3 regions of the Fructilactobacillus sanfranciscensis genome follow, and region 1 is predicted to be linked to each of the others. Evidence: predicted binding sites of a transcription regulator. Region 1 holds the regulator's gene; each other region holds the start of a gene.
The links. Region 1 encodes CtsR, which represses protease genes until heat stress. Its sites were predicted from a motif close to TTGGTCAAAAAAGGTCAAANA; they were not measured.
Positions count from the first base shown of each region.

Region 2: a site for CtsR is predicted at 5,764-5,784, ahead of PY770_RS06595 (ATP-dependent Clp protease ATP-binding subunit). Genes of this name have one in related genera too.
Region 3: a site for CtsR is predicted at 4,942-4,962, ahead of clpP (ATP-dependent Clp endopeptidase proteolytic subunit ClpP). Genes of this name have one in related genera too.

Region 1 covers NZ_CP118925.1:1,140,047-1,148,236, reverse strand. The annotation lists gene PY770_RS06010 (aminotransferase class I/II-fold pyridoxal phosphate-dependent enzyme) at 1-133, shown strand, start outside; gene PY770_RS06005 (L-lactate dehydrogenase) at 191-1,153, opposite strand; tRNA gene PY770_RS06000 (tRNA-Val) at 1,365-1,437, shown strand; tRNA gene PY770_RS05995 (tRNA-Lys) at 1,440-1,512, shown strand; tRNA gene PY770_RS05990 (tRNA-Leu) at 1,542-1,624, shown strand; tRNA gene PY770_RS05985 (tRNA-Thr) at 1,635-1,708, shown strand; tRNA gene PY770_RS05980 (tRNA-Gly) at 1,713-1,784, shown strand; tRNA gene PY770_RS05975 (tRNA-Leu) at 1,808-1,893, shown strand; tRNA gene PY770_RS05970 (tRNA-Arg) at 1,902-1,975, shown strand; tRNA gene PY770_RS05965 (tRNA-Pro) at 1,982-2,055, shown strand; gene PY770_RS05960 (CtsR family transcriptional regulator) at 2,184-2,654, shown strand; gene PY770_RS05955 (ATP-dependent Clp protease ATP-binding subunit) at 2,673-5,132, shown strand; gene rpoB (DNA-directed RNA polymerase subunit beta) at 5,416-8,190, shown strand, end outside.
Region 2 covers NZ_CP118925.1:1,258,237-1,266,426, reverse strand. The annotation lists partial or broken gene PY770_RS06625 (IS3 family transposase) at 1-262, shown strand, start outside; gene PY770_RS06620 (hypothetical protein) at 304-540, shown strand; gene PY770_RS06615 (YveK family protein) at 925-1,674, shown strand; gene PY770_RS06610 (CpsD/CapB family tyrosine-protein kinase) at 1,683-2,417, shown strand; gene PY770_RS06605 (tyrosine-protein phosphatase) at 2,414-3,184, shown strand; gene PY770_RS06600 (hypothetical protein) at 3,227-3,409, opposite strand; gene PY770_RS06595 (ATP-dependent Clp protease ATP-binding subunit) at 3,494-5,635, opposite strand; gene PY770_RS06590 (LCP family glycopolymer transferase) at 5,939-6,937, shown strand; gene PY770_RS06585 (accessory gene regulator B family protein) at 6,959-7,633, shown strand; gene PY770_RS06580 (hypothetical protein) at 7,866-8,190, shown strand, end outside.
Region 3 covers NZ_CP118925.1:529,498-537,687, forward strand. The annotation lists gene uvrA (excinuclease ABC subunit UvrA) at 1-196, shown strand, start outside; gene PY770_RS02680 (ATP-binding cassette domain-containing protein) at 523-1,188, shown strand; gene rapZ (RNase adapter RapZ) at 1,385-2,266, shown strand; gene PY770_RS02690 (gluconeogenesis factor YvcK family protein) at 2,266-3,270, shown strand; gene whiA (DNA-binding protein WhiA) at 3,286-4,218, shown strand; gene clpP (ATP-dependent Clp endopeptidase proteolytic subunit ClpP) at 4,278-4,871, opposite strand; tRNA gene PY770_RS02705 (tRNA-Arg) at 5,016-5,087, opposite strand; gene gap (type I glyceraldehyde-3-phosphate dehydrogenase) at 5,330-6,334, shown strand; gene PY770_RS02715 (phosphoglycerate kinase) at 6,421-7,638, shown strand; gene tpiA (triose-phosphate isomerase) at 7,797-8,190, shown strand, end outside.

The DNA.
Region 1 (8,190 bases):
AAAGGCAAAAGTAGGAATGATTCCAGGATCAAGTTTTGGTGCTGGAGGAGAAGGATATGTCCGTTTAAGCTATGCAACTAGTTTAGACAACATAAAAGAAGCCTTAAATCGATTACAAAAATATTTAGACTAAACAAAAAGAACGAATCGAAAGATTCGTTCTTTTTATTATTTAGTTTAGAAGTAATTTTTATTCTAAACCAGTAGCTTTCATACCATTGTGTGCAGTTTCTTGTAATGTCTTAGCTGAAGCAGCCATTTTAGCTTTTTCTTCATCACTAAGTGGGATTTCAATAACATTTGCAATTCCACTGGCATTAACAACAGCAGGTGTACCAATGTAAATATCGTTTAAACCATATTCACCGTTCATTGGGGCACCAACTGGGAGTACTGCGTTTTCGTTACGTAAGATGGCACGAGAGATTCTCATTAAAGCAGTACCAACACCGTAGAAAGTAGCACCTTTCTTGTTGATGATTGTGTATGCTTTGTTACGAGTTTCGTCTTCAAGTTTAAGTAAATCATCTTTAGTAACGTTACGATCTGCAGCGTACTTAAGTAATGGAACATTACCAATTGTAGCTTCATCAAGGTCGGCAAATTCTGAATCACCGTGTTCACCTAAAATGTAAGCATCTACACTAGCTGGGTCAAGGTTGAATTGTTTTGCAATTGCAACACGGAAACGACCAGTATCAAGTGAAGTACCTGAACCAATAACTTTTTCTTTAGGAAAACCAGATAATTTTTGAGTTGCATAAGTTAAAATATCAACTGGGTTAGCAGCAACTAAGAAAATTCCGTTGAATCCTGAGTCAACAACTGGCTTAACAATTGTTGATAAGATTTTAAGGTTTTTGTTAACTAAGTCTAAACGAGTTTCACCTGGTTTTTGAGGTGCACCAGCAGTGATAACGACTAGGTCAGCATCTTTACAATCTGAGTATTCACCAGAGTAAATGTTCTTTGGTGAAGTAAATGGAGTAGCATCTTCAAGATCAAGAGCATCTCCAGTAGTTCTGTTTTTATCAATATCGATGATTACGAATTCTTCGGCAATACCTTGTTGAACCATGGCGAATGCATATGAAGAACCAACGGCACCGTCACCAACTAAAACAACTTTTTGATGTTTTTCAGCCATAATAATCTTCCTTTCAAAATCCTATAGTTAATTATGTTTCAATATTATTGTACCATTTTTTAGAAGCGACTTCCTAATAATAGGAAGCACAAGCAATGGTAAATAAAAAATGAAAAAAGATAATAAAAAGGGTTGACGACCTCCAATTTCGATGATATTATTTAATAGTTGTCAAAACGAGTTTTGACTTATCCAGTAGACAACATTTATTCTTAATGGAAGATTAGCTCAGCTGGGAGAGCATCTGCCTTACAAGCAGGAGGTCACAGGTTCGATCCCTGTATCTTCCATTGAGCCGTTAGCTCAGCCGGTAGAGCATCTGACTTTTAATCAGAGGGTCGGCAGTTCGAACCTGCCACGGCTCATTTGTTTCATATAGTAAAAATAATATCATGCGGGCATGGCGGAATTGGCAGACGCGCTAGATTTAGGTTCTAGTATCTTCGTGATGTGGGGGTTCGAATCCCTTTGCCCGCATATTATTTTTGCCGACTTAGCTCAGTTGGCTAGAGCGCGTCACTAGTAATGATGAGGTCGGAGGTTCGAGTCCTCTAGTCGGCATTATGCGGAAGTAGTTCAGTGGTAGAACGCCAGCTTGCCATGCTGGAGGTCGCGGGTTCGAATCCCGTCTTCCGCTTTTTTCTATATTAATAGGAATTCGCCGGGGTGGCGGAATTGGCAGACGCACAGGACTTAAAATCCTGCGGTCAGTAATGACCGTACCGGTTCGATCCCGGTCCTCGGCATTTATTATGCACCTATAGCGCAATTGGATAGAGTGTCTGACTACGAATCAGAAGGTTGCAGGTTCGACTCCTGCTAGGTGCATTTTTTCGGGAAGTGGCTCAGCTTGGTAGAGCACCTGGTTTGGGACCAGGGGGTCGCAGGTTCGAATCCTGTCTTCCCGATCGAATAAAAAAGTACTGATGATTAATTTCATCAGTACTTTTTTTGTTTTAATAAGTGAATTTGCTTGTCATTTGGGATCGATGTTTATATAATTAAAGTCAACATTAGTCAGAGATGAGATGATAATATGGCAAGTCATAGTATGTCAGATACTATTGGAGAATATTTAAAAAAATTGTTAGCCGAACGCGATGAAGAGGTAGAAATTCGTCGCTCAGATATTGCGGAACACTTTGATGTAGTTCCTTCTCAAATTAACTATGTCATTAAAACTCGGTTTACCATTCAGGACGGTTTTGTTGTCCAAAGTAAACGTGGTGGCGGTGGCTATATTAGAATTGAAAAAATAAACTTAATGGAAGATTCGAATGTTTTTGATCGTTTGATTGACTCAATTGGAGACATGATTAGTCAAAAAGATGAAGAAGATATTTTGAAAACTTTACTAAATAACGGACTATTAAATAAACGTGAAGTACATATGGTTGCATCGATTCTTACTCATGATGCAATCAATGTGTCTAATTATGAGACAGAAGAAAAAGTGCGGGCAAACGTATTATCAGCTTTATTATGTCGGCTGAAATATGAGTGCTAGCTGAAAGAAGGCTATTTAATGGAAGACTCATTAACACCTAGTGCAAAAAAAACACTTATGATTGCGCAAGAACAAGCACGTGGTTTTCAACATCAATCGGTTGGAACTGAGCATTTATTATTGGCATTATCCATTGAAAAAAGTGGAATCGCTTACCAAACCTTAAATCAACTTTCTGTTACTGAACAGGATGTTAAAGAAGAAATTGAACAAATTGCCGGTTATGGTAATTTACAAAACGACGGAACAACTTATTTGCCATATTCTCCTAAGATGCGTGACATTTTAAATTTAGCTGGTCAAATTGCTAAACAATATGGCAGCAAACGGGTTGGAACGGAACATTTGTTATTAGCGCTAACTAGCGAAAACGAAATCGTTTCATCAAGAATTCTTAACAGCTTAGGAATTTCTCCTGAAGATGTTCGTAAGATTACGATTCGGAAAATGGGGGTTCCTGATCAAGGAATACCAACTGAATCTAAGAATGATGATAAAGAAAAAACACCAACGCTTGATTCATTTGCAAAAGATCTTACCAAAGCAGCTCGAGATGGCCAACTAGATCCAATTATTGGGCGTGATCAAGAAGTTCGTCGTGCAATTCAAATTTTAAGTCGGCGGACGAAAAATAATCCAGTTCTAATCGGAGAGCCTGGGGTTGGTAAAACAGCAATTGCAGAAGGACTAGCTCAAAAAATTGTGGAAAAGAAAGTTCCTCAAGATATGACCAATAAACGTGTTATGGCCCTTGATATGGGAAGCCTAGTTGCAGGGACTAAATATCGTGGGGAATTTGAAAACCGACTTAAAAAAATTATTAATGAAATTAAAAGTAACGGACACGTTATTTTATTTGTTGATGAATTGCATACTTTAATTGGAGCTGGAGGAGCAGAAGGTGCCATTGATGCTTCTAATATTTTAAAGCCAACTTTAGCTCGTGGTGAAATTCAGATGATTGGGGCAACGACCTTAAATGAATACCAAAAGCATATTGAAGCTGATGCTGCTTTAGAACGTCGTTTTGCCACGGTACAAATTGAAGAACCTAGTGTCGATGAAGCAAAGAAAATTTTGGCTGGTTTACGACCAAAATACGAAGAACATCATCATGTGAAAATCACCGATGATGCGATTAATGCAGCTGTGGATTTATCAAGTCGTTACATTAGTGGTCGCTTTTTACCTGATAAAGCCATTGACTTGATGGATGAAGCTGCTGCTAAAGTTCGAATTGATGCAATGGGAGATTCTACTGAATTAGTTAAGCAACAACGTGAACTTGATGAAGCAAGGTCGAATAAAGATCGTGCCATTGAAGAACAACGTTTTGACGATGCTGTAACTTTTCGTAGTCAAGAACAACAACTGGAAAAATCGGTTGCTGTTCTAATGGAAAAAGACAAAAAGAAACGTGAACATGAAAATAAGCAACATAACTATAAACTCAAAGAAAACTCAGAGTCAGTTGCGCAAATTGTTGCTGAATGGACAGGCATTCCAGTTACGCACCTTAAGAAAACGGATGCAGATCGATTGGTTAACTTGGAAAATGTATTGCATAAACGGGTGATTGGGCAAGATGAGGCGGTTACTGCAGTTGCTAAAGCAGTAAGAAGAGCTCGAAGTGGATTGAAAGATCCTAATCGTCCAATTGGCTCATTTATTTTCCTTGGACCTACTGGTGTGGGAAAAACGGAATTAGCTAAGGATTTAGCAGAAGAAATGTTTGGCTCAGAAGACGATGTAATTAGAGTCGATATGAGTGAGTACATGGAAAAATATTCTACTAGTCGTTTAGTTGGATCTGCTCCAGGATATGTTGGTTATGAAGAAGGAGGTCAACTAACTGAAAAAGTTAGAAAACATCCTTACTCCGTTGTTTTGCTTGATGAAGTGGAAAAAGCACATCCAGATGTCTTTAACTTGCTCTTACAAGTTCTTGATGACGGATTTCTAACTGATTCTAAAGGTCGTAAAGTTGACTTTAAAAATACAATTATCATTATGACATCTAATTTAGGTGCCACAGCGTTACGTGAACAAAAAACAGTTGGTTTTGATGCCAACCGTTCAGAAAACAACGATGCTGAAGTTAAACGAGTAATTCAAGAAAAGATGAAGCAATTCTTCCGTCCTGAATTCTTAAACCGAGTTGATGAAACAGTTATTTTCCATAGTTTAACCGAATCAGAACTTCATCGAATTGTTAAATTGATGACCAAACGTTTAGTAGATCGGGTTGAAAAACAAGGGTACATTTTAAAAATCACTCCTGCAGCCATTGATGCGGTTGCTAAAAAAGGTTACAACCCAGAATACGGAGCTCGTCCTTTAAGAAGAGCACTTCAAAGTGAAATCGAAGATCCTTTAAGTGATGCATTGTTAGCTGGTAAATTTAAACCAGGTGATAAAATCACAATTGGAGCACAAAAAGGTAAAATTACCCTTACACATAAAACTCCAGTTATATAGAAAAAACGCCATTGAAAAATGGCGTTTTTTGTTGACGTAATGCTTACATCGCGTTAAAATGAATTAGTATATAGTGAATTGAAATGAGTTGTTGCGATCTATTGTCCGGGACAACGATTATAGTTACCCAAAAATAGATTATTCTATTTTTGGCTTTTTTTTGCTTTAAATTAGCTTTTTTAGCAAATTGTAATCAAACTGTAACATTTCTTTTTGAAGGAATTATTTAAGGAGGGTTAACAACTTGGCAGAAAACGTTAAAGGAAAAAACAAAAAAGATGCAATGGCTGGAAACGTTGTTAAGTATGGTAAACACAGAACCCGTAGAAGTTATGCCAGAATCAAAAAGGTTTTGGATCTACCTAACTTAATTGAGGTTCAAACTAACTCATACAACTGGTTTTTAGACGAAGGTCTTCGTGAAATGTTCAGAGACATTATGCCAATTGATGATTTCCAAGGTAAATTATCATTGGACTTCGTTGATTACCAATTGTTAGAACCTAAATACACTGTTGCTGAAGCCAGAGCTCACGAAGTTAACCACTCAGCTCCACTTCACGTTACGCTTAAATTGACTAACCACGAAACTGGTGAAATCAAGACACAAGACGTATTCTTCGGTGATTTACCATTAATGACTGATCAAGGTACTTTTATCATTAATGGAGCAGAACGTGTAATTGTATCTCAATTAGTTCGTTCTCCTGGTGCATACTACCATAAAGAATTAGATAAAAATGGTCGCGAAATGTTTAGTGCTACAGTTATTCCTAACCGTGGTGCATGGATGGAATTCGCTACTGATGCTAAAAATGTATCATACATCCGAATTGATAGAACTAGAAAGTTACCAATTACTGAATTGGTTCGTGCTTTAGGTTTTGGTTCCGATGATGAAATTGCTGAAATTTTAGGTAGAACTAATGACAGTCTTAATTTAACCATCGAAAAAGATGTTCACAAAGATCCTAGTGACACACGTACTGAAGAAGCATTGAAAGATATTTACGATCGTTTGCGTCCCGGTGAACCAAAAACCGCTGAATCTTCACGTAATCTTTTAACCACTAGATTCTTTGATCCACAACGTTATGATATGGCTCCCGTTGGTCGTTACAAAACTAACGAAAAACTTAGCTTAAAGAACCGTTTGATGGGTCTTTACTTAGCTGAAACATTAGCTGACCCTGAAACTGGTGAAATTATTGCTAAAAAGGGTGACTTGATTGATAAAGAAGTTATGAAGACTTTAGCTCCATATTTGGACAACAAAGACTTCAAAGCTTACACATTCAATCCAGCTCCAGAAGCAGTAGTTACTGATCCAGTAACTGTTCAAATTGTTAAAGTATATTCAAACAAAGACCCAGAAAAAGTTGTTCCCGTAGTTGGAAACGACAACATCAGTCTTGACTTCAAACACATTACACCAGCCGATATGTTAACTGAAGTGAACTACTTCTTTGATTTACAAGAAGGAATTGGTTCTGTTGATGATATTGATCACTTGAGTAACCGTCGAGTTCGTTCAGTTGGTGAATTATTACAAAATCAATTCAGAATTGGTTTATCACGGATGGAACGTGTTGTTCGTGAAAGAATGTCAATTCAAGATGCTGCAACTGTAACTCCACAACAATTGATTAACATTCGTCCAGTGGTAGCTTCAGTTAAAGAATTCTTTGGCTCATCACAACTTTCACAATTCATGGATCAAACTAACCCATTGGGTGAATTGACTCATAAACGTCGTCTATCTGCACTTGGACCTGGTGGTATCACTCGGGATCGTGCCGGATATGAAGTTCGTGATGTTAACTACACCCACTATGGTCGTGTTTGTCCAATTGAAACACCTGAAGGTCCTAACATTGGGTTAATTAACTCATTCTCTGGATATGCTCGTGTTAACAAATATGGATTTATCGAATCACCATATCGTCGGGTTGACTGGGGCACTCACAAAGTTACTGATAAGATTGATTATTTAACTGCCAGTGATGAAGATAAATATGTGATTGCTCAAGCTAATACTCCACTTAATGACGATGGTTCATTCCGTGAAACTCACGTAATGGCTCGTGATAAAGCAGAATATGTTGAAGCAAACATTAACGATGTTGATTATATGGATGTTTCTCCTCTTCAAGTTGTTTCAGTTGCCACTGCATGTATTCCTTTCTTGGAAAATGATGATAGTAACCGAGCTTTGATGGGATCAAACATGCAACGTCAAGCGGTTCCTTTGATTAATCCACATGCACCACTTGTTGGTACTGGTATGGAATACAAGACTGCGCATGATTCTGGAGTTGCTAAAATTGCTAAATACTCTGGAACTGTTGAATACGTTGATGCTTCTGTAGTTAAGATTCGTCGAGACAACGGAACTTTAGACACTTATGAATTAACTAAATTTATGCGTTCAAACAATGGTATGAACTATAACCAAACACCAATTGTAAAAACTGGTGACCATGTTGATGCGGACGAAATTATTGCTGATGGTCCAGCCATGGAAAATGGTGAATTAGCATTGGGTCAAAACCCAACTGTTGCCTTTATGACTTGGCAAGGTTATAACTTCGAAGATGCCATTGGAATTAGTGAAAAATTAGTTAAAGAAGATGCTTATACTTCAATTCACATTGAAGAATATGAATCAGAAACTCGTGATACAAAACTTGGACCTGAAGAAATGACTCGTGAAATCCCTAATGTTGGTGAAGATGCTCTTAAAGATCTTGACGAAGACGGGGTTGTACGAATTGGTGCTGAAGTTCATGATGGAGACATTTTAGTTGGTAAAGTAACTCCTAAAGGGGTTACTGAATTATCTTCTGAAGAACGGTTGCTTCACGCCATCTTTGGTGAAAAATCACGTGAAGTTAGAGATACATCACTTCGAGTTCCTCATGGTGCTGATGGTGTTGTCCAAGACGTTAAAGTTTTCTCAAGAGAAAATGGTGACGAATTACAACCTGGTGTAAACAAGATGGTTCGAGTTTACATTGCCCAAAAACGGAAACTTCAAGTCGGTGATAAAATGGCCGGT
Region 2 (8,190 bases), 120 kb from region 1:
AAAACCAGAATATTTACATTCAGATATGGGAAGCCAATATGCTAGTTCAATATTTGAGCATGTCCTTGAGGGACATGAAATTAGGCACTCTTACTCACAAAAAGGACATCCATATGACAATGGTCCAATTGAAGCATTTCATTCAATCTTAAAACGTGAGTTTGCTTTTCAAACTAGATTTACAAGTTTTGAAGATGTGGTATTAAAAACAGAAAATTATATTCACTGGTGCAACACGGAAAGAATTAGAATAGCTGTCTAACTAAATTTGTGCCATTTATTGACATAGGAGCATTAGAGTGTATGTTTTTTGTTGTGATTATTTCTTTTTTAATTTTAATTTTAAAAATTTTATATCGCCGAAATCAATTGGTATTTGAATTATTTACAGTTATAATACCTATTTCATTTTTAATGAGTTTAAATAAAATTTTAGAAGTTTTTGTTTCAGGTAATAGATCTGATAGTTATTTTGCAAGACAAGGAGAAATTTCGTTTTATCTTAATGAGGTTTCAGAAAAATGGTATAATGGGAATTGAATTTCCCAATACACTTTGAAATCAGTGGATGTTACATGGTAATACCTATTTGTTAACAAATTATGGATACCAATACTATTTAGATGATGTTGGTTTTATTGGGTTTTATACAATTTTTGGATTTTTTGGTATAATTATATATATTTCTTTATTTTTAAAAACAATTATTATTTTCTTTAAATCAAATGCAAAATTTCAAATTGCTTTAATTATTTTATACTTAATAATTACATCGATTTCTTTATCACTATTCAATATACAACGTATTTTGTATTTACCATTACTTTTATTTTATAATTTTTAATACATATATTTAATTTGTACTCATATATCTATCTAAAATAATTAATATCAATTGTTAGCTATCTTAAAGGAGAATCAATTATGGATAATGAAGTTTCAAGCTCTAATTATTTGAGTTTTAGTTTTTTAGGTTTAATTATAAAAAGACATTTAAAGTTAATCTTATCATCAATTGTCTTTTTTGTAGCAATTTCATCATTTATTACATATGGTGTAATGAGACCTAAATATACATCAACAACTGATTTACTTGTAAATCAAAAACTAAGTAAAAGTCAAGCTGCAACTCAACCACAACAATTACAAGCAGATGTTCAGAGAATTTATACCTATAAAGATATTATTACAAGTCCTGCTATTCAAAATACTGTTAAAAAAGATTTAGCAGGTGAGCCAGGTATGACTAAAAAACCTAATATTAGTGTTCAAAGTCAAGAGAACTCTCAAGTTTTTTCAGTTTCTGCTACTGCTAATAATCCTTATACAGCTTCTGACGTTGCCAATGAAACTGCAAAAGTATTTCAGAATAAAATCAAAAAAATGATGGATATTAATAGTGTTACAATTGTTTCAAAAGCAACTCCCGTATTAAAACCAACTTCTCCTCATTACATGTTAAATATTTTAGCTGGACTATTAATTGGTTTATTGATTGGGTTAGGTGCTTCATTATTGTCAGAATTTAATGATAAATCAGTTACAAATGTAGATTATCTAGAAGGTTTGGGCTTAAATAATCTCGGTTTAATTTATGAAATTGATAAAAGTGATATGAAAATAGCTACTAACAAACATGGTAGGCGAATTGATAACCATGAAAGAAGGGTTTAGGTATTATTATGAGTTTATTTAGAAAAAATAAAAAATTAGACGATAACACAATGAAAAACGGTGCCCCCTTGATTGTAGAATACAAACCTACTTCTCCAATTGCTGAACAATTTCGTACTGTTAGAACTAATATCAAATTTTCTATTGTTGCAAACCAAAATAAAGTGGTTTCGATTACATCAGCTAATTCTTCAGAAGGAAAAAGTGTATTTAGCTCTAATTTAGCTTGTACTTTTGCTGAACAAGGTGAAAAAACAATTTTGATTGATGCTGATATGCGTCGTCCGACTGTATATAAGACTTTTATGGTATCTAATCAAAATGGTTTATCAACGTATCTATCTGGAAATTCAAATCTAGATGAATCAATACTTAAAACTGATGTAGATAATTTAGATGTGATGGTAAGCGGGCCTGTTCCCCCTAATCCAGCAGAATTAATTGGTAGCGATAGATTTAAGAATTTATTAAATACATTGTCAAAATATTATGAATGGGTACTGATTGATACACCTCCTGTTAATACAGCAACAGATGCTTCTTTGATTGCTGCCGCTTCTAATGGAACCATTATCGTAGTTCCTCAAGGAATTGCCGATAAAAGTTCAGTAAAAGGTGCTATTGAACAACTTAAAAAAGTTAATGCAAAGATTCTTGGGTCTGTTATGAACCGTGTAAATGCCAAAAAAACTGCTGGTTATGGTGGATATTATGGTGGATATTATGGAGTTGATGACAAATGATAGATATTCACTGTCATATTTTGCCCGGTGTTGATGATGGTTCGCCAGATATGGAAACATCTTTGAAATTAGCTGAAGTAGCAGAAAAAGAAGGGATTACTGCAGCTTTATTGACTCCTCATCATATGGACGGAGAATATGTCAACCATAAGAATGATGTAGAAAAAGAGGTAGCTGAGTTCCAAAAACAAATTAATGATCATGGGATTAATTTCAAAGTCTTTCCTGGGCAAGAAGTTCATATTACTGGAGAATTACTTTATGAAATTGATGACGGAGATATATTATTTGCTGATCCTTATAATCGTTATCTTATGTTAGAGTTACCTCATACCGGTGTTCCTGAATACACAGAAAATATGTTATTTGAATTAATTGCTCGTGGGATTACACCAGTTATCGTACATCCTGAAAGAAATTATGGATTTCAAGATGACCATGATTTGTTGTATTCTTTTGTTGAACAAGGAGCTGCAACACAATTAACTGCAAGTAGTTATTTAGGAGTATTTGGAAAAGAAGTAGAAAAATTTACTGAAGAAATTATTAAAGCCAATTTAGGAACTACTTTTGCTTCAGATGCACATAATTTTAAAGGTAGACGTTACAGAATGGGCGATGCTTACAATAAATTAAAAAAACAGTTTGGCATTAAAATGGTGGCTCGTTATGAATACAATGCAAAAGCTATTTTAAATGGTGACGATATCGAGCAAGGTACAATTATGCCTATTAAGAAAAAAAAGAAATTTTTAGGTTTGTTTTAATTAACATTAAAATAATATTTAGTATGTATTTTTTTGATGATTTTATCTAATATAACTAAGGATAGGTAGTACGACATCAATTAAACCGTGATCTCTAATTTGTGCAACAGCTAAGCTCCGTTCTTTTGGGTTAAACAACATTTCAATTTGTGGTTGATAATCTTTAAATAGCAAGCTTATAACAAGTGCAACAATTTTAAAAACTTTTAACTTATTAATTTTCATACATAATTCCTTATCGTTTTTAAAATAAGTATATAACAAAAAAGACATAACCAAAATGGTTATGTCTTTTAAGCTAGCAGCTAATTATTTACTTGCTTTTTCGTTAGCTTCAATTTTAATTGTGTCATTGTTGTGATCAAGAACAGCTTTAATATTCTTAATTTCTTGGTGATCCAAGTAGAACATAGCAATCTTATCACGTAATTGTTGTTCAATTACACGACGGAGTGGACGAGCACCCATTGCTTCATCGTAACCTTGTTCCATCAACCAGTTTTTAACTTCATCGCTGATTTCAAGTTTCATGTCTTTTCTTGCTAAGGTGTCGTTCAAGTTATCAATCATAAGATCAACAATCTTGCTTAAGTCTTCCTTAGTTAAGTGACTGAATTCAACAATAGCGTTGAAACGGTTTAAGAATTCTGGTCTGAAGTATGGAGCTAAACGATCCATAATCTTCATATCTTCTTTTTGGTTCTTAGTGATTGCATCACTACTGAATCCGGCATTTGAAGTTGCAATGATAACTGTGTTCTTAAAGTTAACCACGTTACCTTGACCATCAGTTAAACGACCGTCATCCATTACTTGAAGTAATAGGGTAATAACTTGTGGGTTAGCTTTTTCAATTTCATCAAGTAAGACGATTGAGTAAGGATTTCTTCTTACACGTTCAGTAAGGGTATTACCGTTATCGTTGTAACCAACGTAACCAGCAGTAGCACCAATCATCTTTGAGACAGCAGTTTCATCTTGGTATTCTGACATATCAAGACGGATAATTGAATCTTCATCGTTAAACATGTCTTTTGCTAATTGTTTAACTAATTCAGTTTTACCAACACCAGTAGGTCCAACGAATAAGAATGAACCGATTGGCCGGTTACCGTCATCAAAACCAGCACGGTTACGACGAATGGCATCAACTACAGCGTCAACAGCTTCATCTTGACCGATGATGTGTGATTTCAAACGACTGTCCATACTCTTCAAACGTTCCATATCGTCAGTACTCATTTGTGATACTGGAATTCCAGTTAAACGTTCTACTGAATCTGCAATATCAGAAGGTTTAGCAACTGGTGTTTCAGTGTCATCAGTTTCACTCTTAAGTTTCTTTTCGATTTCAGCAATCTTAGCTTTATCTTTAGCAGCTTCTTCGAATTTTTCAGCTTTAGCGTGTGCAGCTTTTTGGTCTTTAGCAGCTTTAAGTTCTTTTTCAAGACTAACCTTGTCAGTAACAGGGTTCTTAGCAGCTAAATGAGCAGCCGTCATATCGATAAGATCAATTGCTTTATCAGGTAATGATCTTTGAGGAATGTATTGTTCTGAGTATTCAATTGCAGCTTTCAAAACATCATCTGGTAATTTAACTTGATGATGATCTTCGTATGATTTACGAATTCCTTTTAAGATTTCAAAAGTAGTGTCTTTGCTAGGAGCGTTAACTACAACATCATTGAAACGACGTGCTAAAGCAGCATCTTTCATAATTGTGTTACGGTATTCGTCTTGAGTAGTAGCACCAATTACAGATATTTCACCACGTGAAAGAGCTGGCTTCAAGATATCTGATAAACCTTTACCACCAGTTTCGTCACCTGAAGCACCTGCTCCAACGATTTGGTGAATTTCATCAAAGAATAAGATAACGTTCTTACGTTCTTTAACTTCTTTAACTAATTTTTGGATGTTTTCTTCGTAAGCACCACGGTATTGAGTACCGGCTTCTAATGAAGAAAGATCGATTGAAATAACTTGTTTGTCTTTAATTGTTGCAGGAACATCTCCCTTAACAATTTTTTGAGCTAAACCTTCAACGATAGCAGTTTTACCAACACCGGCATCACCAACTAAGATTGGGTTATTTTTAATTCGACGACTTAAAATTTCAGCCGTTTCTTGAATTTCTTTATCACGACCAATAACTGGATCAAGAAAACCTTGTTTAGCTTCATCAGTTAAGTTACGGCCAATTTTATCAAGGTAACTTTCTGCCTTTTGTTGTTGTTTTGCTTGAGTAGGGGTAGCACCGTTATGACTACCAATTTGACCAGGAATTTGACCTGTTCTACGCATTTCTGCGACTTGTTCAGGAGTTAGTACGTGTCCATTAACAGAGTAACGAGCATTTGCGTCATTTCCCATGTTGTTAAATAAACTATTGAAAATGTCATCCATTCCGCTTCCGCCAAATGGGTCGTTTCCAAAACCGTTGTTTGCCATTGTATAATCCTTCTTCCAAGTTATATTAGGGCACCTATAATTAGCACCCTGATTAGATAAAGTTGTTTTCAACTTCGTACTTATATTATAAAACGGCTGAGTAATGAAGGTTAGTTATTTGCTCAATTTTAGTCAAAAATGGTCAAAAATTAAGATTTAATTAATCAGATCTAAATTTAATTTAAAAGCGATACAATAGAAAAAATATTTAAAATTACGCTATTGTTTGTTAAAATGTAAATATTGTCTAATTACAGTTTTATAAAAATTGTCTAATTATCGTTTTAAAGAGGAGCCCAAACTATGGAAGAGAGTCGTATTCAAAGAAGTCAATTTGAAAATAAACCCAAGAATCATAAAAAAAGAAATATTATTTTATCAGTGATTGCAGTGCTTATTTTAATTTTATTAGGATTTGGAGCTTATAAGTTTGCCTCAATTAAAGGTGCTGTTGATAGTGCTTATAAAGATTCTGGAATAACTAAGGAACGTAATACTTCTAAGTTATTGAGCCAGAAGAAACCAATCTCAATTCTATTGATGGGAACTGATACTGGTGAATTGGGACGTGACTATAAGGGAAGAACTGATTCAATGATGGTAATTACAATCAATCCAAAAACTAAGAAAACACTAATTACTAGTATTCCTCGTGACACAGCCGTTAACATTCCTGGATTTGCTGATGAAGGGGTTAACAAAATTAATTCCGCTTATGCTTACGGTAGTTCCAAAACTTCAATTGAGACTGTGCAAAAAATGTTGAACATTCCAATTGATTTCTATGCTGTTCTTAACATGCATGGATTGGAACAAATTATTAATCAAATTGGTGGCGTTAACATCAAACCACTTTTAACTTTTGATTATGAAGGTTATCACTTCACTAAGGGAGTTACTACTCATATGAACGGTAAAAAAGCTCTTGCTTATACTCGAATGAGATACGATGATCCTGAAAATGATTATGGTCGTCAAAAACGTCAACGCCAAGTACTTGAAGCAGTTGCTAAAGATAGTGGTTCCGTTGAAGCTCTATTGAATCCTGGATTTATTAATTCGCTATCTAAATCAACTCAAACTGATATGACTTTTGGTGATTTAACTTCAATCACTAAAGGATATCTTGGAGCTCGTGATAACATGGATAATTCATACATCCAAGGACAAACTGGTAAAGAAATTAATGATTCAGTTATGCAAGTAACACCAGAATCAGAATTACAAAACACTACTAATCAAATCAGAAACAATTTAGGACTACCAGAAGCTGAGACTGGTGACATTGCGGTCAACAACTAGGGATAGGAGTGTGAACAAATTTTGGAATATACTAATTTACAATACTTTCTGTTTAAAATTGGAAATCTTTTGAATTCTGCAATATTTGCTATTCTTGTAGCGGTTATTCTGGCAACTGCCATTGTCGTTTACTTTTTTGCACAAGCTTCTCATGATAACCCTAAACTTTCTGAATCAAAATTAAAGAAGATTAAAACATGTCAAAAAATTAGTTTATTTATTTTTGGAATGCTTATTGTAATTTTATTCATTGGAAGATACTTTTCTGATGGAATTGATGATCCTAATACTGTTATTAATGATAAGGAAACTCGCGTAATCGCTAAAGGTAAAGTTCTCAAAGTCAATCATCGTAAAGGTACGATGATAATTTTGCCTAATGGTAAAAAAAGTAGTGGTAATGTAATCAAAATCACTCCTAATGAATCTCATGTAATGCTTGGAACTCCAAATATGAAAAAATATGATGGAACGCATATTTTTAAAAATCAATTGAATAAAATTGATGTAGGAGATTACGTTAAGATTCAAAATCATCAATACATTTTCAAGTATAAAAATCATTCTAAGTTTAGTGAGGATAAAAAAACTGAAAAACAAGTTAAACAAATAAATGATTATGATGTAAATGGTGAAGTAGTAAAAACTAAATCTAATCCATATAAATATAGTTATATTTATGGATTAAATAGTTAAAATTATGAAAGTGAGTGGGAGTAGCTTAATGCTAACAAAATTAAAATTAATCTTTCCAAATGAAAAAAAAATCAGGTCCAATATTTCGTTAACTTTTTTTGGTGTATACCTAATAATGATGTTTGCCACTTTGGTATATGCTTATTGGATTCCCACTAATAAAGTATTTTTCGGGATGATACCGGATCTTTCAACTTTATTTTTAATAATTGGTTGTTTAATTAGTGTGCTAATGCGAAAACCTAGTCAATCATATTTGATTTATGGAAGTTTAATTGTTCTTGGAATAGTTGTTAGGCATGAATCAACGATTGCCTTTCCCCTTTGGTTTTTTTTGATATTATTAATGCTTAGTGATATTGAATTTACTAAAATTGTAAAAGTGTTTTTCTACGTAACGGCTCCTTTAACAATTTTTACGTTAACAATGGGATACTTTAGATTAATTCCAACCATGCAGTCTCCCAGAGGAATTGGACCTAATGGAGTTGTAATCTGGAGACAGGGATTAGGGTTTAACTGGGTGACTTTACCATCTCAATTATTATTTTATTTAA
Region 3 (8,190 bases), 610 kb from region 1:
TGAACACAATATGGCAGTAATTGAACAAGCAGATCATGTCATTGACTTGGGACCTGATGGTGGAGATAAAGGTGGTCGAGTTGTTGCCACTGGAACACCAGAAGAAATTACTGAAGTTCCCGAAAGTGTTACTGGTAAGTATTTGAAACCAATTCTAGAAAAAGATTATCAACGAACTTTAGCAGCAGAAAAATAAGACTTTTTGTATTCATTATGTGAAAACGATGATGTTGAATTGTTAAAAAGGTTAGGCAATTTTTAAGAACTTATTCCAATATTATATTGGAATAAGTTCTTTTTTCGATTAATTATTTTTCAAAATTTTATACAAAAATCGACCAAAATCATTCTGAATTTAGTCAACTAATTACTTTAAAGATAATTGTTTTTTAAACCTATATCGTTTATCAGTATAGAAGCATTCATAAAATAGGAACTCTTGTCGCTACATATGAAGTTAGTTTATGGTTATTACCGTCTTTAACACTTTTAATTCAAATAATCTTATCGTTCTTTAGCATAGTGCCACAAATTAATAATATTAATGAATTTGATCATTTAAAATATGAAAATTCAATTTATCAAACAAAAATTAATTTAGCTGATAATGGAATAAATATAATTTCTGGAAAATTAGGTAAATTTATCATCAATAAAAAATTATCTTTAAGATACGGAAGAATCTATCAACTAAAAGGTAGTGTAGGATTAGGAAAAAGTACGGTTTTAGATATATTAACCAAGTGTTTAAAAAAAGAAAATATCAATGTTTTCCTAAGTACATCAAAGCCCATTATCTTTAACGATACAATAATGAACAATATCCTTTTAGGAAAAAATATTAGTAAAGAAGAATTGATTAAAAAATTAAAAGGCTATGGATTCTCTAAAAAAATATTAGTAAGATTAGATGATTTAATTGATGAAAATAAAATTTCTGGTGGAGAAGCACAGCTAATTGAAATCGCAAGGTTAATGATTAATCAACCAACTCCCGAGATTGTGATTTTTGATGAATCATTTAGTGCTTTGGATAATAAAACATTTGATAAGATTTGGGAAAATATAATTGAGATTTTCAAAGACAAGATAATAATTATCGTTTCACATAATTTACCTAAAAAAGTTAAAATAGATAAAAATTTGGATTTTTCAAATTATTTTAAATCTGGAGAAAGTAAATCATGATTGATTTTTGAAAACTACTGAGGTGTTAACGTTATAGTCGAAAAGAGAATGGTTATTATTTGTTAATTAAAAAAATTATTAATGCTAATGAAAGACTCAATCCAGTTGGATAAAATATAACTGGATTGAGTCTTTGTTTTTGTTTTAAGTGAAACGCCCGGTATGTTATACTTGACGAAAGCTTGGGGGGATTAAAATGACACATAATGATCAATTGATAATTATTACAGGAATGAGTGGTGCGGGAAAAACTCGTGCAATCCAAACGTTTGAAGATTTGGGCTATTTTTGTGTAGATAATTTGCCACCAAATTTAATCTATAAGTTTTCTGAATTAATCAGAACTTCACGTGAAATCAATAAGGTTGCATTGGTAATTGATTTACGTGCCCCAGGCTCAGCTAATGATGTGGTTGATACTTTAGTTGAAATTGCACATAACAAAAATAAAAATGAGAACGTTATTTTTTTAGATGCGTCTGACAATAAGATTGTAACTCGCTATGAAGAAACCAGACGGGACCATCCTTTAGCCCGCAATGGTCGTCTAATTGATGGAATTAAAAAAGAACGTAAGGCAATGGAACCAGTAAAAGATGCAGCTAATCTGGTAATTGATACTACTGACTTTTCGCCTAAACAACTTCGGCAAGAATTGATTGAAAAATTTGAAAATTATGGAGAAGAACCGTTTCACGTTGAATTAATGTCATTTGGCTTTAAATATGGAATTCCCATTGATGCTGACATGGTGTTTGATGTCCGCTTTTTGACTAACCCATATTATGTAGAAAGTTTACGTAACTTAACTGGTAAAGATAAACCAGTGTATGACTTTGTTATGCAACAAGAGAATGCTGATGAATATTTTGCTAAAGTTTATGATTTAATGAAATTTTTACTTCCCAAAATCAAGGGAACTTCTAAGGCAAGTGAAACAATTGCAATCGGATGTACAGGTGGTCAACACCGCTCGATTGCGATGACAGAACGATTAGGACTTGCTTTAAAAAAATTGGGATTCCGAGTTAACATTACTCATCGTGAAATCGGTCGTTATAAAGGGGCCAATATTTAATGGTAAATAAATTAGCCAAACAAATTAGTCGACCTAAAATGGTCGTAATTGGTGGGGGAACTGGGTTACCAGTTATTTTGCAAAATTTAAAAAAAAGAGATGTTGATATTACTGCTATCGTAACTGTAGCTGATGATGGTGGATCATCTGGAATTTTACGTAATTATATTAATGTGTTACCACCTGGAGATATCCGAAATGTGCTAGTTAGTCTTTCTAATTTACCGCAAATTGATTTAGACATTTTTCAATATCGGTTTAAATCGACTGATAAATTTTTGTCTGGACACGCCATTGGTAATTTAATCATTACGGCCTTGTCTGAGATGGAAGACGGCTTTTTTGATGCGGTTCAAATGTTAACTAGGATGATGAAAGTCGACGGTCACGTTTATCCAGTGTGTGATGAAAGTTTGGTTTTACACGCGGAATTTACTGATGGCACAACTTTGACGGGAGAGTCTGAAATTACTAAGGCCGACAAGATGATTAAACGAGTTTGGGTAGAATCTGCAAATGGAGATAAAAAGCCAGAAGCAGTGCCGGCAGTAATTGATGCGATTATGAATGCGGATCAAATTGTGTTAGGACCCGGAAGTCTATATACGAGTATCTTACCCAATTTAATGGTTAGTAACGTTGGAAAAGCCGTGATTGATACGCCTGCTGAGGTTGTTTATATTTGTAATATTATGACACAACGTGGCGAAACCACGAACTTTACCGATGCTGATCATGTCCGGGTTTTAGATTGTCAACTAGGAAATCAGTTCGTTGATACAGTTTTAGTTAATAATCAACCAGTTCCAAGTGAATACATTGATCGACAACGGTGGAGTGATGAATCTGAACCTGTTATCCCTGATTATCGAGGTTTGAAAGCTTTAGGCTGTCGTGTGATTTCATCTGATTTTTTGGAATTACGTGATCATGGTGCTTTTCATAATGGTGAATTAGTTACAAATGAATTAATTCGACTCTTGGGACAACCAAAATTTAATTAATAGGGGTTCACTTCAATGTCATATGCTAGCGAAGTAAAAAAAGAATTGACGAATTTAGAAGTTCATCGAGAGAATGCCAAAGCAGAATTAATGGCATTAATTAGAATGAATGGGACTTTGAAAATTTCCAATGGTAAATTAGCGTTGGAGTTTCAATCAGAAAATTCCGCAATTTCGCGTCGTGTTTATAGTTTATTGCTTAAATTTTATCAAGTAGAAGCTAATGTAATTGTGCGTCGTAAAATGAAGCTCAAAAAAAATAATCTTTATATTGTGCGTTTGAATCAAAATGTTCGGGATGTATTGGAAGATTTAGGAATTTTTGACGGAGAAAAGATTTTAGAACGAGTTCCAGTTGAACTCTTAAAAAATGATATGCAGGTTCGTTCTTATTTACGTGGGGCTTTTTTAGCGGGAGGATCTGTTAACAATCCGGAAACATCTCGCTACCACTTAGAAATTTATTCTCTTTACGATGATCATAATCAAATGATGGCTGAAATGATGAATAAATATAACTTGGGTGCCAAAGAAACGGCCCGCCGTAGTGGCTACATTGTTTATATTAAGGAAGCAGAGAAGATTGCCGACTTTTTACAATTAATCGGTGCCACTAATTCAATGTTGAAATTTGAAGATATTCGCATTGTTCGCGATATGCGGAATTCAGTTAATCGTTTAGTAAACTGTGAAAACGCTAATATGAATAAAGTTGCTAATGCCTCAACGAAACAAATTGAAAATATTAAATTTATTGAAGAAAAATTAGGGCTTGATAGTTTACCTAAAAAGTTGCGTGATGTTGCGATTACACGGATGAATAATCAAGAAGTTAGTTTGAAAGAATTAGGTGAAATAATTCCAGGTGGACCAATTTCTAAGTCCGGAGTTAATCATCGGCTTCATAAAATTAATGATTTAGCTGATCAATTACGAGAAAATGCATAAAAAAAAGCAGCTAAGTTCTGAAATTAATCAGAGCTTAGCTGCTTTTAAAATACGATGAATTATTTTTTATCGGCACTGTTAGTCATGATTCCATCAATCAAACCGTAATCAACGGCTTGTTGAGCTGATAGATAATTATCACGTTCAGTATCACGATCAATCTTTTCAAGTGGTTGACCAGAGTGATCAGCCAATAACTTGTTAATCATCTTACGGGCTTTAAGGATTTCCTTAGCCGCAATTTCAATTTCAGTTTGTTGACCTTGTGCTCCACCAGAAGGTTGGTGAATCATAATTTGTGAATGTGGGAGGGCAAATCTCTTACCCTTGGTACCGGCAGTAGCAAGAACGGACGCCATTGAAGCAGCCATTCCCATTACGATAGTTTGAACATCAGATTTGATGAAGTTCATGGTATCGTAAATTGCCATTCCAGATGTAATCACACCACCTGGTGAATTAATGTATAAGTAAATATCTTTATCTGAATCTTGGGCATCTAGGAATAATAATTGGGCAATAATTGCATTGGCCATGTTATCTTCGATTTCACCAGAAAGCATAATAATGCGATCTTTTAAAAGCCGTGAGTAGATGTCATATGCACGTTCACCTTGTGGTGAGTTTTCAACAACTGTTGGAACTAAAGGCATAATAACTTCCTCTTCTTTCTATAATAAAATTAATATTGAATAACTAAATTCATGGCTTTATCTTATAATATTGGTCAACCAAGGTCAATTATTTGAACCTATAGAGGGACAAAATAAAAAGACCTTAAAAATTAAGGTCTAAAATGCAACCCGAGGGAGTCGAACTCTCATCTCAAGAACCGGAATCTTACGTGCTATCCATTACACTAGGGTTGCAAAACTTGCATCTATTATTCTAAAGTAAAACCTTTAATTATTCAAGTTATTATCAAAAATGTAATTGCTTTTCATTAAATTTTTGATTTGCTATACTAAGGCCGTAGGTAAGATTACTACGTTATCGCTATGCTTGCCGCTGAATCTAGGAGTCTGCAATGAAATCGCTGACATTTTTAGGTAAAAGTGGTAAGATATGACATGTATTTAAAATAAAACATTCCTAAAGGAGGAAGCATATTATGACTGTAAAAATTGGTCTTAATGGTTTCGGAAGAATTGGTCGTCTAGCATTTAGACGTATCCACGAATTGGATTCAAAAGATATTGAAGTTGCAGCAATTAACGATTTAACTACACCTTCAATGTTAGCTTACTTATTGAAATATGATTCAGTTCACGGTAAATTTCCTGGTAAAGTTGAATCAACTGAAGATGCAATCATTGTTGACGGTAAACGTATCCCTGTTTACGCAGAACGTGATGCAAAGAACATTCCTTGGGTTAAAAACGATGGTGTTGACTTTGTACTTGAATGTACTGGTTTCTACACTTCAAAAGAAAAATCACAAGCTCACTTGGATGCTGGCGCAAAACGTGTCTTGATCTCAGCTCCAGCTGGTGATATTAAGACTGTTGTTCCTGGTGTTAACCTTGATACTCTTAACGCAAGTGACACAATTGTATCTGCTGGTTCATGTACTACTAGTTGTTTAGCACCTATGGCTAACTGGCTTAACAAAGAATTTGGCCTTAAAGTTGGTACTATGACTACTGTTCACGCTTACACTGCTACTCAAGCAATTCAAGATGGACCTCGTAGCGCTAAATTTGCTAACAACCGTGCTGCTGCTGTTAACACTATTCCTCACAGTTCAGGTGCTGCTAAGGCTATTGGTCTTGTTGTTCCAGAACTTGATGGTATCTTAAAAGGTCATGCACAACGTGTTGCCGTTATTGACGGTTCATTAACTGAATTAGTTTCAGTTCTCGACAAGAAAGTTACTGTTGATGAAATCAACGCAGCTATGAAGAAACACGAAAACGATGCCTTTGGTTACGCTAACGACTTCATGGTTTCAACTGATGTTATCGGAGACTCACACGGTTCAGTATTTGACCCAAGTCAAACTGAAATCACTGAAAACGGTGATCTTCAATTAGTTAAGACTGTTGCTTGGTACGATAACGAATGGGGATTCACTTGTAACATGATTCGTACTTTACAACACTTTGCTACTCTTTAATCATTAAATTGTAGTTTGAAAAGGGCGGAGGAGGTTAAACCTCCTGCGTCTTTTGTTTTATCAATTAATATTGGAGGAATTGCATAATGAGTAAATTAATCATTGATGATTTAGACCTTAAAGGTAAAGATGTCCTTATGCGGGTTGATTTTAATGTTCCCGTTAAAGATGGTGTTGTAGGTGACGATAACCGTATCGTTGCTGCATTACCTTCAATTGAATGGGTAATTAACCATGGTGGAAAAGCAATTTTACTTTCTCACTTAGGTCGGATTAAATCAGAAGATGACAAACCTGGTTTGTCACTTCGTCCCGTTGCAGAAAAGCTTTCAAAATTAATCAAAAAACCAGTTATCTTTGTACCAGTTAACGAAGGTCCTCAATTAGAAGAAGCCATCGATAAAATGCAAGATGGTCAAATCTTGTTAGCTGAAAACACTCGTTACCAAGATGTTGTTAACGGTGAAAACGTTAAACGTGAATCTGGAAATGATCCTAAATTAGGTGAATACTGGGCTTCATTAGGTGACGTATTTGTGAACGATGCTTTCGGTACTGCTCACAGAAGTCACGCTTCTAACGTTGGAATTGCAACTGCCATGGAAAAAGCTGGCAAACCAGTTGCAGCCGGTTTCTTGCTTGAAAAAGAAATCAAATTCCTTGGTAATGCTGTTGACAATCCAAAACACCCATTTGTTGCCATTTTAGGTGGTGCAAAAGTTTCTGATAAGATTGGTGTTATTGATCATTTATTAGATAAAGCTGATAAGATTATTATCGGTGGTGGAATGACTTACACTTTCTACGCTGCTAAAGGAATTTCAATTGGTAACTCACTTGTTGAAAAAGATAAGATTGATGTTGCTAAACAAATCCTTGAAAAGGGCGGAAACAAGATTGTTTTACCAGTTGACTCTGTAGTTGCTGATAAATTCTCAAATGATGCTGATGCTAAAATCGTTGATGGAGCAATTCCTGACGGTTACATGGCTCTTGATATTGGACCTAAATCAATCAAACTTTTCGAAGGTGTCCTTGCAGATGCTAAAACTGTTGTTTGGAATGGACCAATGGGTGTCTTCGAAATGCCTAAATTTGCTGAAGGTACTTTAGCAATTGGTCGTTTCTTAGGTACTTTAAAAGATGCTACTACAATCGTTGGTGGTGGTGATTCAACTGCTGCTGTTAAAGAATTAGGTGTAGCTGACAAGCTTACCCACATTTCAACTGGTGGTGGAGCTTCACTTGAATACCTTGAAGGTAAAACTTTACCTGGGATTGCATGTGTTTCTAACAAAGATTAATTTAAATTAAATGCTTTAATCATTAGGCGATTTGTTACTGATAGTCTGTCAGTAAATAGGTCGCCTAATTTTATTTATCTTTTTAATTAGAATGTTTACTAGTTATTAAAGATAAATTCGGCTAGAATTAAAATAGAGAAGCGAGAGGAGGTTTTAAAATGCGAATTCCTTTTATTGGTGGAAATTGGAAGATGAACTTATCACTTAATGAAGCGGTTGAGTTTGTCGAAGAAATTAAAGATAAATTACCAGTTGCAAGCGAAGTGGAAACGGCAATTGCTGCGTCACCTCTCTTTTTAGAATCGATGATTAAACATAATGCTGAGAGTCCTTTGAAAATCACTGCTGAAAACTGTTTTTATAAAAATAGTGGAGCATATACTGGTGAAGTCAGTCCATTAGCACTTTCTGAAATGGGTGTTGGTTATGTAATCGTTGGTCATTCTGAGCGACGACGCTACTTTAATGAGACTAATGACATTATTAACAAAAAAGTCCATGCTGTTTTAAACAATCGGATGATTCCAATTATTTGTTGCGATGAAACAATGG